DNA from 3 places in the Paenibacillus sp. J23TS9 genome. Region 3 is predicted to be linked to each of the others. Evidence: riboswitches for the same ligand, from Rfam matches in the RefSeq annotation. Region 3 holds a riboswitch; each other region holds the start of a gene.
The links. Region 3 has a riboswitch for cyclic di-AMP ahead of KJS65_RS24900 (TrkH family potassium uptake protein). Riboswitches for the same ligand answer to the same signal wherever they lie in the genome.
Positions count from the first base shown of each region.

Region 1 (5,399 bases), on a different contig from region 3:
TAGCTTGCGAACGTCGTGATAACCGCCACAAAACCGGCGATATTGCCTACCCAGTATCCCCAGGTTGACATAAAGCCAGCCAAGAGGGAGCCATGGGAACCTTTACGAAACAGCTCCTTCGCATAGATTTGCGGGCCGCCGCTAAGCTCAGGCTTGCGGACAGCCAAGCTGCCGAAGACAAGCGCCAGGGTGAGTACACCGAGTCCTGTAGCGCCCCACGCCAGAATGACCCCGGCAGGACTTGCCGCTTCCGACAGAGATCGAGGCAGCATGAAAATTCCGGAACCGACCATGTTGCCGACCACGAGGGCGGTCAGGATCCAGAAGCCTAATTTATGTCTGGTCATGATGATAAACCCCTTTTGAAAATTTTCGGAAAGTTACTTGCTGATATGAAAAAATGAACCGACAGGTATTTATAATACACTTTCTTCTGCTAAAGCGCCAGAGTAAATATCAGGAGAGTGCTTATTTTCCTTCCGTCAGCAAGAGCCCGATGTTTCGGCAGACCGTGCGAGGGGGAAGAATAGATGAGAAAGTAGAGCAACCGACAAGGAGCGTGAAACCCATGAGAGAAATTCGTGAGGGCAGTCAGGAACTCGTCCTCGTGGAGGATGGACAAGACGTTGCGGAGATTCACTTCAAGCCGCTCGATGACCGGATCATTGTTATTGACCATACGTATGTATCGGAACAGCTGCGAGGCCAGAAGATAGGCGATCAGCTGGTGAAGGCGGTCGTAGATATCGCCCGCAAGGAAGGCAAGCAAATCGTTCCCGCGTGCTCGTTTGCTTTGGCTCAATTTAAAAGGCATAAGGAATATAAGGATGTCTGGGCGCAGGTGGAAGGGTAGCAAACGAAACAGGGAGCATGTAGCATGATGGCAACGGGTTAATTAACGAAGGAACATAGATCCAGAAGGAGCTGCGGAAATCGCGGCTTTTTTTGTTTTAGGCTACAGGTCGTATTCGAGAATGCGTTGCCACCATTAAGCTATCGGAAATTCAGGTACGTTTTGTAGAAACATCTTGAATGCGTTAAAGAATCGTCAGTTCTGCAGCATCCCCAAAAAAGCCCCTGCAGCCAGCGATGGGGTCAAATATTTGTGGACAGCAATACCGATATGCCGATCCGGTAGGGGGATTTCTGTTCTAAGCTCCAGCAACGATCCGTCCGCAATACGAGATGCGACAAAGTCCCGAGGCAAGAAGGCTATCCCATAACCTCGCTCGGCAAATTCCGCGAGCATATCCAAGCTGCTCAACTCGAAATCGGCTTCCACTTCCACCCCTTGCGATCGGAACCACCCTTCGATGAAAAATCGTGTCGAGCTGCCCATGGATAGCATTAACAGAGGAAGCTTAGTCAGCTCTTCAGTCCGTAAGGGCTCTCGTGTCCAATCCGCAAAAGCCGTTCCAACGACCGCACAATAAGGCGAGGCATGGGAGTCGAGGACCTTGATTTCTTCATCCGATACCGGCAGATGGACGAAGCCAAGGTCCAGAGAGCCTTTTTTTAAACGTTCCAAAATGCTGCTGGTCCGCTCCTGCGTCAGTTGAATGCGAATGTCGGGATAATCGGCATGGAACGAGTCGAGCGAGGGTAAAAGAAAATCCTTAACGATCGCCCCGTTTGCACCAATTCTCAGCCGTCCTTCGCTAAACTGCTTCAGTTTCTTCATGCGGCGCTCTGCAGCATCAAGTTCCTCGAACGCTTGCCGGACATGCTTATACAAATCCTGTCCTTCTTGCGTTAAGCGGACCCCCTTGGATAATCGGTCGAATAGCACAACACCGAAAGCCCCTTCAAGCTGCTTGATTGCATAACTCACAGAAGGCTGCGTCATATGGAGATTTTGCGCGGCTTTCGTCAAATTGGAAGTCTCAGCAGCATGCAGGAAAACGCGATACCATTCTGTGTTCGCGATCATTTGATATCAATCCTCTCTATGGCACACGTCGAATATTACGATTTCATTTATTTCAAGTATAACTCTAAACTGAAAGAGAAGAAATTCTAAATATTCGGGGAGGAATTAGCATGGCGGGAAGTACGTTCGGAGAGCGGTTAAAAATGACCACGTTCGGGGAATCACACGGAGAGGCTGTAGGCGTAATTGTGGAGGGTGTCACGCCGGGCGTTGAGCTGGACGAGGCATACATCCAGATTCAGATGGATAGAAGAAGGCCGGGACAATCCTCAGTCACGACTCCCCGGAAGGAATACGATAAGATACGCATCCTATCTGGCCTATTCGAGGGGCGTACAACGGGGACGCCACTGTGCATCATGCTTAACAATACAGATATGCGCCCGTCAGCATACGACGACATCCAAAACATGTACCGGCCCGGGCATGCGGATCTCACATATGAGAAAAAGTATGGAATTCGCGATTTTCGCGGCAGCGGCAGGGCTTCAGGAAGGGAGACGACTGCTCGGGTGGCTGCGGGAGCGGTGGCGCGTAAGCTTTTGGACCGGCGGGGTGTTTCGATTCTGGCCTATACGACTGAGATCGGCGGTATAAAATGCGAGAATTTCGACGCCGATGTCATTGAACGCAATGCGGTGCGGGCGTGCGATACGGCAGCCGCAAGTCGCATGATCGAGAAGATCGAACAGCTGACTGAAGAGGGTGACAGCTGCGGAGGTATCGTCGAATGCCGAATCCGCGGCGTCGCTCCGGGGCTAGGGGAGCCCGTGTTCGACAAATTGGACGCAGAGCTGGCAAGGGCTATGTTGTCCGTGGGCGCGATTAAGGGTATTGAATTCGGGGCGGGCTTTCAAGCAGCCGCAATGCGGGGAAGCGAACACAATGATCAGATGGACACAGATGGATTCCTGACAAACCATGCCGGGGGGATCATCGGAGGAATCAGCACAGGAGCTGATATTGTGTTCCGTGTCGTCGTCAAGCCGACTTCATCTATTTCCTTACCACAACGGACTATTGACGTGAACGGCAATGAGAGGGAGATTAAGACGATCGGCAGGCATGATCCGTGCATTTGCCCCCGCGTCGTGCCCGTGATCGAAGCCATGGCCTGCATGGTGATCGAGGATCATTACAAGCGCCAAGCAGCTTTGCTGAATGAATAAATGGCCTCCAAAGTATGTTGGGAATCAGAGAGGAATTTCCATATTATTAGGTTATCTAGTTCAACGAACGTGGCAGGAATATCGTGAGAAAAGAAAATATCCTCTTAAGAGTCCGCGGAAACCGCGGCCTTTTTTTGTGGATTCAAAATAACGAAACGATAGCCTAAATGACGACAATGTTCACGATTTAATTTCTTACTATGAATTAATTTTGCTCAATTGTGTATTGATGTTTGGATAGGGGTGATTCGGAACTGTGAGTTGGATCAGGAATTGGAGGGAATTAAAGATAATTCGAGTAAAGCATAGCATCCACTCATTGTAAACGATGCCATGAACACATATTAGAAGATTTTGAACCTATCCTTGACTCTTTGCTTCTTTACATGAAGTGTTTGAAAGGAGTAAGATTTCATTCGTAATCATGACTTGTGAACCTGAAATTATATACTCCTAGATCGCTTAATTCTGAAATCAGGAGCGGGGGAACCAAAGAGGATGAGTTTTTTTCATCCTAGGGGTGAATCACTTGGTTATTAACTATAAGTGTAGGGATACTTTCAAGCCCGAATCCGTCAGCTAACCTCGTAAGCGTTATGAAAGAGGAATTTGTCGTGTGCAAAAGTTTTTAACAAGCCACGGGAAGGTCCAACTTTCCTGCGGCTTTTTTTGTCGTGTCGAAATGGTTATGAGCGATAACCGTTTCGGGACATCTATGATATTACAACTTGACACTGGCGGTGACACTAAGGCAATGGCAGCATTAAAAAGACTTCTAATCGGGCGGCCTCTGAAATCGACCCAACTGGGAGAACAAAAACTTAATAAAAAAAAGGCGTTGGCAATACTTTCCTCTGACGCCTTATCATCCGTTGCTTATGGACCGGAACAAATCCTGTTGGTTTTGATCACGGTAAGCACGGCAGCATTCTGGTATTCGATACCCATTGGGATCGGAGTATTGGTTTTATTAACGGCTCTGATTCTTTCATACCGTCAAATCATCTTTGCTTATCCGCATGGCGGGGGAGCCTATGTCGTATCCAAGCAGAACCTGGGGGTTTATTCTGGGCTGGTTGCGGGTGGCTCTTTGTTGGTCGATTATATTTTGACAGTTGCCGTCAGCGTGTCGGCGGGCACAGACGCATTAACTTCGGCTTTCCCTGCCCTGCATGAGCATACGGTGGCTATTGCCGTAATTTTTGTCATTCTGATTACGATATTGAATTTAAGGGGTGTAACCGAGTCTGCATCTATCTTGGCCTACCCGGTATATTTATTCGCATTTGCATTATTCATCCTGATTGGGGTAGGTATGTACAACATTATGACGGGACATGTGTCTCCCGAATTACATGCTCCGATTGGGACGCCGGTTGCCGGCATCAGCTTGTTTTTACTCTTAAAAGCATTCGCATCAGGCAGCTCGGCTCTTACAGGGGTTGAAGCGATATCGAATGCTATACCCAACTTTAAAGATCCTGGACCCAAAAATGCGGCCAAAACGTTAATGGCCATGGGAATCCTGCTTGCCCTGTTGTTCTCGGGTATCGTTTTCCTTGCTTATTATTTAGGTATCTCGCCTAATGCTCATGAAACGGTAGTATCTCAAATTGCCAAGCAGACCTTCGGCCGGCATTTTATGTACTTCTTTATTCAGGGAACGACCGCCTTAATTCTGATCCTTGCAGCCAATACGGGATATTCAGCTTTCCCCCTGCTTGCGGTCAATCTTGCCAAGGATAAGTTTATTCCAAGAATGTTCACTGTCCGGGGAGATCGTCTCGGGTATTCGAATGGCATTATCATCCTGGGATTATTATCGATCGTCCTGATTATTGCGTTCCACGGACAAACCGAGCATCTGATTCCATTATATGCGGTGGGTGTATTCATTCCATTTACCCTTTCACAGACGGGCATGATGGTCAAATGGATTCGCGAAAAACCGGCAGGCTGGGTCCCTAAACTGATTATTAATACGATAGGAGCGCTTATCAGCTTTACGGTTTCCATCATGTTCTTTATGACCAAATTTTCGCAGGTTTGGCCTGTACTGATATTCTTGCCGCTGATCGTTTATCTTTTTCACCGCATTAAGAAGCATTATGAAGCAGTTGGTGAACAATTACGACTTGCCACTTGTGAGCAAGCTGTCCCGATTGAAGGTAATGTCGTCATTCTGCCCGTGTCCGGCATCACACACGTTGTCGAGCATTCCTTGAATTATGCGAAGTCACTGTCAGCCGATCAGATCATCGCCGTTTACATTCCTTTTGAAAGAGAAGAAGAGACACGGT
Region 1 is NZ_BOSG01000001.1:1,838,761-1,844,159, reverse strand. Features, by position in the region: gene KJS65_RS08730 (amino acid permease) at 1-347, opposite strand, end outside; gene KJS65_RS08725 (GNAT family N-acetyltransferase) at 569-853, shown strand; gene KJS65_RS08720 (LysR family transcriptional regulator) at 1,049-1,930, opposite strand; gene aroC (chorismate synthase) at 2,041-3,099, shown strand; cyclic di-AMP (ydaO/yuaA leader) riboswitch at 3,549-3,709, shown strand; gene KJS65_RS08710 (APC family permease) at 3,854-5,399, shown strand, end outside.
Region 1: linked by a shared signal. The riboswitch ahead of KJS65_RS08710 (APC family permease) and the one ahead of KJS65_RS24900 (TrkH family potassium uptake protein) in region 3 are both predicted to bind cyclic di-AMP.

Region 2 (5,399 bases), on a different contig from region 3:
GCAATCAGATGGCCGATTTCGCAGTAGACTCCATCTCTGTACACAAAAATGACAACGATACAGCACCTGTCTATGAATCCACCGTCAAGATTTCGAAAAAGGGTGGCGACTATTCTGAGGTTCCGATCATGTTCACCTTTACCGACGGCCATACGCTGAACAAGGTTTGGAACGGAACAGGTGACAGCGCCGAGTTTAAGCTGGAATACAGCGCGCCGCTGGCCTGGGCAATGGTTGATCCGAAATACTCGATTGTGATGGAGAACAAGCATATTAACAACTATTTAAAGGCGGATATGGATAACAAGGTGCTGATCCGCTGGAACTTGAGCATCACCAAGCTGATTGAGACTCTGCTTGGAAGTCTGTCCTGGTGAGGTGAGAACTGGTGAAATCCCATATTTCAAATGGCTGGAAAAGTCTTAAAAATCAATTTTATATCGTCATCATTCTCTTTTTGTACCAGCTGATCTGGGGATACTTCCTGTACCGTCTGGTCCATTCGGCCGTCGTTCCGCTGCTCATGCGCTATCCTGATCCACCACCCAATGAGCTGAGCCAACTGCTCTACTATATTGAAGGCAAAATGAGCCTGTCCACGAGCGGAACCGTTCATACGTACGTCTGGATCCTGATCTCCATGTGCGTGCTGCGCATGCTGGCCACTCCCTTCATCCATGCTGGGATCTTCTACGGACTGCACCGGGAACGTGAAGGTGAAATTGGTCTATACTTCTTCCAGGGGATGAAACGCCATGGAAAGGTCGTGTTTTTATTCCACCTGGTGGAATGGATATTGATTGCGGCACCTGCCTACTGGATCGTTCCTAAGATCTATGAGATTCTGCTGAACGGTATGCAGGTGCAAACCCTTGCCCTGCAAATCCTTCCTTATGCAGCAGCATGGCTCCTGTACAGCTATATCATTCGTCAGCTCAATCTCTTTATGCAGTTTGGCAAGACCGGCGGTACCGGCCTCCTTGCTCCCTTATGGCATTGTCTGCGCGGTTCGGCACCTTTAATCGGTATTTCGATTGTGCTTGGTATAACTAGTCTGCTCCTATTTAGTATCTGTACAGGCATCTCATTAATCTGGGCCGGGATCATCGCGCTCATTCTCCAGCAAGGCTATCACCTGGTCAGCTGTATGATGAGATTATGGGGTATTTCCGCCAAGTTTGATCTATGGCATCATCAGGCTCACAAAAATATAGAAAAATAAAAATTCTAATGGTTAATTTTTTGTCATCACTTCAATCCCTTGATAGAAGAAAAACCCCACCCTTCCACAAGGAAAGGGATGGGGTTTTATTTGTTTTTAAGTGCCGGATGTATTTGCCAAAGCGGCATTCCTCTGATACAATAATCCGGTACGAACTTAGTAACAACTTTGTAATAATTACTGTAACTATTCAAATTGTGCTGTAAACGAATTTCAACAACAACTACCAATTAATAAGATACCATGCCACCAGTCACTTTCAGGTGCTTGATCAAGGCCGAATTCCTTGGCACCAGGAAGCGGGGGAACCACTTTGGGTGAATTGATCTCGTAACAGAGGGATCATAGGGGACTACCTTCTACCGAATCCTTAAGCTAACCTCGCAGGCAACCGGAAGGGGTTTATGTTTTTGAAAAAGAAGTTTGCAGCAGCCGCACTTGGCTTAACACTTATGTTCTCGATGGGAACCAGCGTATTCGCGGATTCATCACTGAATAATGTTGTCCATAAAACGATCGGGGTTACTTACAAAACCGGCGGAACCACCACAAACGGGTTCGACTGTTCTGGTTTTACACGTTATGTATTTCAAAAGCTGGGTGTTTCCATTCCACGCCAATCCAGCGCCCAATTTAAAACAGGCACCGCAGTCTCCAAGAGCAACCTGAGAGCTGGAGATCTGGTATTTTTCAATACGACTGGCGCAGGCGTTTCCCATGTCGGAATCTACGTTGGTAATGGAAATTTTGCACATTCATCCTCTTCCAAGGGTGTTACAATCAGCAAACTAAGCAACAGTTATTTCGCCAACCGCTACATTGGCGCCAAACGAGTCATGAGCACTGCTAAATATAAAGCAGCTGTCTACAACTAATACTTACCCATAAACATACGTAATACTTACACGCCCGCGCTGGAGATTTTTGCCGAAATCCCCTACCGCGGGTTTCTTGTTACCTATTAGACGTATGAAACGGCTAATAGGTAACAACTTTTCATAAAAAAATTTATAAAAACTTCAAATATCTTTTCTCGCTTACCCCTCAATTACCCATCCCATCAACAAATAAACATATTTTCCTATAAAATCATCTAAATATTTCCTTATTTCTAAAAAAAATTGATTTTTTTCGCTTATTAATGATAGAAACAATTGCCAAATTAAAATTCCTTTGTTACAATAGTCCCAGTGAGTTAGTAACAACTTTGTAATCTTTGCAGAACCGTTTGAAAAAGAAACGTTTCCTGATTTATATAGTGTAGAGAATATATGCCGAATTTCCTCACACTAGGGAAGCGGGGGAACCATTACGGGTGAATTGATCTTGCAACAGAGGGATCATAGGGGACCTTCTACCGAATCCTTAAGCTAACCTCGCAGGCACCGGAAGGGGTATATTTGTTTGAAAAAGAAGCTTGCAGCAGCAGTCATGAGTTTTGCAATCGTATTTACCGTTGGAGCCGGAAGCGCTTTCGCAGACTCCAAAATGGACAAAGTCATTGATGATGTTATCGGTACGAAATACAAAACCGCAGGAACTACAACGAGTGGCTTCGACTGTTCCGGATTTACAGCATACGTATTCAAACATCTGGGCATTAACCTGCCGCATCAATCCGGATCACAGTTTAGTATGGGCTCGGCCGTTTCCCGCAGCGACCTGAGAGCAGGAGATCTTGTATTCTTCAATACCTCTGGCTCCGGCGTTTCCCATGTCGGAATCTATGTCGGCGACGGAAAGTTTGCACATGCCTCCACATCCCGCGGAGTTATGGTTAGTTCGCTAAGTGATAGCTACTACGTCAACCGCTACGTTGGCGCGAAACGAGTCATGAGCACGGATACTTATCAAACCGCCGCCGTTGATTCCGAAGACAATGATGACGTGCAGTAATGCTTTTTAGCATCTGCCAGGTTTGAACGAAAGCCCGTACCTTGAGATTTTTGCCGAAATCTCAAGTAGCGGGTTTTTTTGTCGGCATCTTTGCTGTATTTAATTACCAGGAACTGCCTACATTATTTCATTACCCCTCCTACTGGTAAATAAACATGTGAAATGACAGAGGTAAGGAATATATTTTAAAATATTTTCAAATCCTAAGGATCAGCGCTTTCTCTAACAAAAGGGGGCCTACGCTATGAGCGTTTCAAAAGATGTTTTCACTGTTGTTCCCATGAATCATGAGCAAGCTGAGATTTGCTGCAGTTGGAGATATGAACCACCTTACGACCGGGTTTATGGCTGGCTTCCTTGGGAGCAAATGGAGGCGCTCGGAATTGAGCTTGGAGATCCTGAAGTACGGAGACAGCAGTATATGTCTGTTCTGGACGCTGAGAGGGCTCTATGCGGCTTTGCACAGCTCTTCCCCATGGTGAATGTTATACGGCTCGGAATCGGCATGAGGCCTGATTTATGCGGACACGGACTGGGTAAAAGCTTTGTACATGCTATCATCCAGGCAGCGAGAACACGCTATGCCGGACTGCCTGTAGATTTGGAGGTCCAAGACTGGAATGAACGTGCCATCCGCACCTACCTTAAGGCAGGATTTGAGATTACCGACACTTATGAAAAGCAGACACCGGAAGGTATCGGCCGTTTTCACTGCATGGTCTATAAAGAAGATTAAATTGCGTCAATGATAAATGGTACAAAATTGTGTATTTTTAATGGCCTTTCCGCTGCTTTCGTTTACCTTTTTGTCACAAACTATTTGATGTACCGGCTTGTTCCGTTATAATGAAGAAATGAAGAACCGTAGTTTACATAGAAAGGACGAAAACGGATGCAAAAATGGATCTTGAGCGGTGTGTTAGCGATTGCATGTGTATTTGCCATCGTGCTCATGTTTACACTGCCTGGCAAAGAACAAGTTGCTGAAGAACAAAAACCAACGATGCCTGAAGTGACCATGGATGCTACAGCGGCTGAAGCAACGATTAAAGCCCAAAGCTGTATTAGCTGCCACGGTGACCAACTGCAGGGTGGTGTCGGACCTAACCTGCAAAAAATCGGCTCCCAGCTTTCTGCCGAAGAAATTTATACGATCGTTACTAAAGGTAAAGGCGGCATGCCTTCATTCAAAGACAAGCTGAAGAGTGAAGAAATTGCTAACGTAGCCCAGTGGCTCGCAGCCAAAAAATAATGATCCTTAAGAAATAAAAAAACACGCTTCGAGACCGTGAGGTCTTACCGAAGCGTGTTTTTTTTGCTGTACGAACGCCTGAGTCTAGCGTTTCTCGCCTGAGCGCATCTTTTCGAACAGTTCATTAAACTGATGCGCTTCCTTGATGTCAAGGGCGGTAATACCACCGTCATCCCAGGACGTCAGGCGTAATGTTACATTCTTATAATCAATCGAGATAAAAGGATGATGATCGAAGGCTTCAGATATCGCAGCAACCTCGTCGACAAATGAAATCCCCTTCATAAAGTTGGAAAAAATAAATTTGCGCACGATCCAGCGCCCTTCTTCCAGTTCCCAGCCTTCCAACTTCGCTAAATGTGCTTCCACTTCTTCTAGCGTATAAACCATATTCTTATTTCCTCCCTGAAACCAAACACCCTTCATGCAAGAGCGTAAAGGATGTGTCTTTACCTGGCTTTCCTTAACTTTTTCCATTGTATTCCGGTCATTAAATATTTATGAATATGGCCGTCCTCAAGGCCAAGCACTTGTTATATCTTAACACGCCAGATATTCAAAAATCCATTCGGCCCATGGACTAGATGAGTGGGACTACGGTCAGCTCCTCATCCCCGATCAACAGGTTAATGCGGTGGTTATCCTTGTCATACATAACGACACCGCTTCCAACTTCAATGACAGGCTCAGCACCCAAACCATAAAAGAGATCTTCCGCCAGCGCCTCATGTACCTCCCGCTTCTCATCGGGACTCAGCTGCTGCCATTCACCTTCTTCCATTTCAAAAAACTGATAGCTGTCAGGGATCTCACCCACTGCATTCGTCAGATCCTTCAAAATTCCGTCATAATCACGTCCATGCTTAACTCCCATAGCTATTCCCTCCGTCTGGTTACATATCGCCCTGATCTATGCAGGTCCCAACTCCGTTTGCTTTCAAATATCCCGATTTGTTCTGTCGATAATGAACGTCTGTTTTATCTATAGTTCATTTTATATAGGGTAGTGCTTGTATATTGGCCGTTTTA
Region 2 is NZ_BOSG01000011.1:27,626-33,024, forward strand. Features, by position in the region: gene KJS65_RS29230 (M1 family metallopeptidase) at 1-377, shown strand, start outside; gene KJS65_RS29235 (hypothetical protein) at 389-1,222, shown strand; cyclic di-AMP (ydaO/yuaA leader) riboswitch at 1,488-1,627, shown strand; gene KJS65_RS29240 (C40 family peptidase) at 1,633-2,097, shown strand; cyclic di-AMP (ydaO/yuaA leader) riboswitch at 2,485-2,622, shown strand; gene KJS65_RS29245 (C40 family peptidase) at 2,627-3,118, shown strand; gene KJS65_RS29250 (GNAT family N-acetyltransferase) at 3,363-3,854, shown strand; gene KJS65_RS29255 (c-type cytochrome) at 4,011-4,370, shown strand; gene KJS65_RS29260 (4a-hydroxytetrahydrobiopterin dehydratase) at 4,455-4,760, opposite strand; gene KJS65_RS29265 (hypothetical protein) at 4,951-5,244, opposite strand.
Region 2: linked by a shared signal. The riboswitch ahead of KJS65_RS29245 (C40 family peptidase) and the one ahead of KJS65_RS24900 (TrkH family potassium uptake protein) in region 3 are both predicted to bind cyclic di-AMP.

Region 3 (5,399 bases):
GATTTCCGGCCTCTATCTATTGGAGATAAGCTTGCGAAGCAGATTATTGCAGCCCTTCAGGATGAGGAGTCATAATATATGGCTCCTTTTTCTTTTTGCGATTAAACAGATACACAATGTAAGCGACAATCGCTGGCATGATGATGGTAACAATACCCGCCAGGATATCCGGAATGTCGCCTAGAGCGAACAGGCTGAAGCTCATCAAGACACTGTCGAAGACAACATGGCTGAACATGACCGCGATATAGCCATGCTTCAGGAAGATGAAGCTGAACAGAAGGCCAATGACCGTAAGCTCGATCGGCCGCGTGATGACAGGATAGATCGGATACAGCGTATGTCCAAGCGCCCAGATCAGGGTTGGAATCAGGCAGGCGACAAAAGTATTCCGGACGAGCTTCTTCAGCATCGGAATACCAAACAAACGGTAAACAGCTTCTTCGGAAATGCCGGCCATCCAGGCCATAATCGGCAGAAGCCAAGGGTAGAGCATATTGTACGGCGACTGGCTGGCATCCGTAGTCGACCAGCTATGAATCGTTTTGTCGAGCACAATGTAGATAACGGATTGCACGCCCATCAGTATGAACGCCCAGAGATAACCGGTAAACATGCTGTGAAGCACATAAGGCCCGTAACCAGGCTCTTTAACCCGGGCCCAGGCATTGATGCCTGCTTTGCGCCAAAGCCCGTCTCCTCCGACCAGGGAGAAGTACAGAAGAGCGGACATGACGAGGTTGAAGACCGTTTGAACAATCATGCCGACGGTAAGTGCAAAACCGGAAAGCCCTTCTGCTTCAAACGCCGGCAGCATGTTGTAGCTGCTGAATGTGGCAACTGCAAAATAAAAGGCACTCAGGAATATCCCCCTCTTGAAAGAGGTATGATGCCGGGACAAAGCACTGTAAACAATGGCAAGCACGCCAAGTACGAACGTGAGGAGCCCGTATCCCAGCATGGTGAGCCACTTCGCCTTTGACGTTTCCTTTTCCACATAGGCTGTATGCGTTTCAGGGATGGAGAAAGCCGGCTGGAAGGAATGAATTGCTCCGTCTTCAAAAGCAAACTTCAACTGGAGATTCGAGCTCCCGATCGACTTGCTTGGATCCGTATAGAGGAGTCCTGCATCGCTGCCGCCAGTGGAAACCTCCAGTTTTCCGGTATCATATCCCAGCTTCTGAAGCCAAGGCTCTGCAAGCTGCTCTTTATCCTGAAGAGTCATATTGCCTTCAACAATCCTCAGTTTACTATCACGCATTTTCTTATTGGTCTCCGCCATCGCAACCGCATATTTCGAATATTGCGGTGTCACGGAAAACGCAATGACTTTGCCTGAATTCATATGTATGTCGACACTGGTATAGCCATTGTCTCCCTGCTCGGTCAAACGGACGCGGAAGACATCATAAGGATAGTTCTTTTCGTATGTTTTATTGTATTTATCCAGAAGCTTCTCCTTGGATAAATATCCGAATAACTCGGAACTGGACTGATAGGTAACGAGCGCTTCCTTACTCATGTCGATCTGAAGGTGAAGCGTATTTTGCGCGAATGCCACGGCGGCGCTTTGCGCCTGCTCCTTGCTGATGACCTTGGTGTCCTGCTGCTCGAGCGTATCTGATGCTGTGGAAGGCAGGACTTGGAACAGGACAAATAGAACAAGACCGATGACCGCGAACACTCCCAGCCGTTTATAATTGACTTTGAGCTGAAGTGGTTGTCCGACGGGATTCATGAAATGCCCCCTTTAACATGGTTATATTGTGGTTATATACATAGTATAAACGTAAACATAGCATACGATGTCCACTTAAAGCCAGTTTTCTCCCGTTTGAAGCATGAAAAAACGATGAAAATCAAGGAAAAGTTTTGTAAACCCGAGAAAATGGCAGACTTATATGAGAATTGTGATGTAATCTGGCTGTATTTCGGGGTTTTCATTCAAATAATGGCTTTGTGATGTAAAACAATAAGGATTATAATTTTGATGCAATTGAATAATATATACGCCGAATTTCCGTTCGAAAACGGGGGAACCATTATTTAGGGGTGAATTTCGTTGTAATGCAGCGAATAGGGCAACCTGTGCATGCCCGAATCCGTCAGCTAACCTCGTAGGCGTTATGCAGCAGGAGCCCAAACCGAAAGGCATTGGATTTCCGATGCTTTTTTTCTTTTGACTTTTTTAAAGAGGTGACTATGTTGACAGCTAAATTCAAATGGTTTCGATTGGCGCCCCCGCAAATTCTGGTTCTGGGGTTCGCTGGTATTATTCTGATCGGGGCCATACTTCTCACCTTGCCGATTTCGAATACAACGGGCAAGCCGCTTCGTTTTATTGACGCTTTATTCACTGCGACATCGGCAACATGTGTTACGGGATTGGTTGTCAAAGATACAGGTACTTTCTTCAGCACCTTCGGACAAGTTGTGATCATGCTGCTCATTCAGGTGGGCGGACTCGGCATCATGACGATGGCAACGTTATTCTCCCTGGCGCTGAAGCGCAAGATTTCACTGCGTGACCGCTTAATACTGCAGGAAGCGATGAACCAGAATACAATGGAAGGCATCGTGCGCCTGATTCGTAAGGTTCTGATTTTTTCACTCGCCATTGAAGGCTGCGGAGCGATTTTGTTTGCCATCCGCTGGTCATTTGATATGCCGCTTGGCAGGGCAATATACTTCGGGATTTTTCACGGTGTATCGATGTTCAACAATGCGGGTTTTGATCTGTTTGGACACTTTAACAGCCTCACGGGTTATGTATATGATCCACTCGTGAATATTGTTGTGATGTTCTTGATTGTATCAGGGGGGATCGGCTTCATCGTTTTGTCTGACCTGGTAGAGTATCACAATAAACGCAAGCTCTCACTGCATACAAAAGTCGTGCTGTCGATGACAGGAGCATTGATATTGGCCGGAGCAGTGGTAATTTTTGTTTTCGAATTCACGAATCCCAGAACGCTTGGATCTCTGAACTGGGGCGGCAAAATTCTCGCATCTTTCTTCCAGTCGGTCACCCCGCGTACAGCAGGCGCAAACACACTGGATTTGGCGAGTATGCGTCAAGCTTCCCAATTCTTCATGGTTATATTGATGTTTATCGGTGCTTCGCCGGGATCTACCGGAGGGGGGATCAAGACCACGACCTTCACCATTCTGGTTGGAGCGGTCATTGCGATGATCCGTGGCCGTGATGATATCGTGCTGTTCCGTTACCGCTTGGCACAGGAGCGTATTTTCAAAGCATTGACGATTACCTTCCTGGCTCTATTCCTGGTGGTAGGGGTGTCCATGGTGCTCTCTACGACGGAGGACAGTAACTTTTTGACCATTCTGTATGAAACGACCTCGGCGTTCGGCACGGTTGGACTATCCTTGGGGCTCACTCCCCACTTAACGCTGGTTGGCAAGATCCTGATCTGTCTCACGATGTTTGCCGGACGACTGGGACCACTTACACTCGCGTATGCACTGGGTCCTAAAAAGGGCAAAGAGTTATATCGTCATCCCGAAGGGAAAATTATTATCGGTTAGATGTGTTAGAGAAAATAGAAATTTGATTATATAAGGAGTATCAGTAGAGAAATGAAAACACAGCAGTTTGTCGTCATCGGTCTGGGGCGTTTTGGCTCGAGTCTTGCATTGGAGCTTATCGATCTGGGGTATGAGGTGCTTGGAATTGACAAGAATGAAGAAGTAGTCAGCAATATGAGCGAGTACCTGACGCATGCGGTCGTAGCCGATGCCACGGATGAGGAAGTATTGAAATCACTGGGCATCCGGAATTTTGACTGCGGGGTTGTAGCCATTGGCGATGATATTCAAATGAGCATTCTCGCCGCGATTTTGCTGAAGGACTTGGGTGTTCGCACAGTCGTTGCCAAAGCGATATCGATCCTTCATGGGCGCGCCTTAGCGAAGCTTGGCGTTGACCGGGTGATTTTTCCGGAAAGAGATATGGGAATTCGCGTGGCCCATCAGCTCGTCACACCGAACCTGCTGGATTACATCGAGTTATCCAAAGAGTACAGTATCGTGGAAATGACGGTGCCTGAAACGCTGAACGGCAAAACGCTGAGCGAGGTCAATACGCGTGCCAAATTCGGCTGCAGCATTGTTGCATTGCACCGCGACGGGAAAATTATTGTCGCTCCCACAGCGATGGATCAGCTACATGCAGGAGATATCATGGTCATTATCGGTGCAAATAGCAATATAGACCGCTTCGAGAGCGAAGCCGTAAATGTAAACTAGAGCGGGAAGTGGCCAATTGTGGAATCTTCAACTACAGAAATCATTCATCATATATTAATTCTTCTGCTCTTCATCATTACGGTGGGGATGCTGGCCGGAAGGCTGGCCTCCTGGCTGAAGCTGCCGGATGTTGCTGTATTTATTATCGCAGGTATGGTGCTCGGAAGAGGACTGCATCTGATTAATGCGGCGAGCAGCTCCCTGATCAACCAGCTGATATTGACGGTAGGCTCGGCACTGATTCTCTTCGACGGCGGTAGGAATTTGCGGCTCAGCGGACTGAAAAAGGTATGGATTACGCTTTCTCTGCTCAGTGTCCCCGGAGTGATTATCACGACAGCCGTCGTGGGTACAGCAGTTCATTTTTTATTTGGACTCGATTGGATATTCTCTTTGCTTGCGGCTGCCGTTATTGCATCAACGGATCCAGCTTCGATTATTCCGGTCTTTAAGCAGGTCAAGATTAAGGAGCGGGTAAGAGAGACCGTAGAGAGTGAGTCGGCATTCAATGATGCTACCGGCTCAATCCTTACCTTCGCTTTGCTTGCAGCAGTTACCGGCGGGAAATCGCTGCAGATCGGTAACATGGCCTGGGATTTTGTGAAAACGGCTGTAGGCGGTATTGTAGTCGGCGCCGTGGTAGCGATTATATTAACCTATTTGGTGGCGCATTTCCGTCTAGGCGTGCTTAAGGATTACACGACCATTGCTATGATCGTTGTTGCACTTTCTTCCTATTTAATAGGAGATATGCTTCACGTGAGCGGATTTATGGCAACCTTCGTAGCCGGACTGATCTGGGGCAATGCCGATACAATGGGCCTTTCCATGGATGATAAGCTGGAGGAAACGGGAACCTTTGCGGATAACACCAGCGTCATGATGCGAATGCTGATCTTTATCCTGCTGGGCAGCCAGGTTGATTTCCGCGCGTTGGGTGACTATTTCTGGCCGAGTCTGGCAGCGGTGCTGATTCTGATGTTTATTGCCCGCCCGCTGACCGTGCTGCTGTGTGCGCTTCCGGATCGTAAGGTGAAGTGGTCCTGGCGTGAGCTTCTTTTCATGATGTGGGTACGTGAAACCGGTGTGATTCCCGCGGCGCTCTCCGGCATGATTGTGGGGATGGGTGTAGC
Region 3 is NZ_BOSG01000005.1:202,718-208,116, forward strand. Features, by position in the region: gene uvrC (excinuclease ABC subunit UvrC) at 1-75, shown strand, start outside; gene KJS65_RS24895 (CPBP family intramembrane glutamic endopeptidase) at 44-1,738, opposite strand; cyclic di-AMP (ydaO/yuaA leader) riboswitch at 2,001-2,139, shown strand; gene KJS65_RS24900 (TrkH family potassium uptake protein) at 2,203-3,546, shown strand; gene KJS65_RS24905 (potassium channel family protein) at 3,598-4,266, shown strand; gene KJS65_RS24910 (cation:proton antiporter) at 4,285-5,399, shown strand, end outside.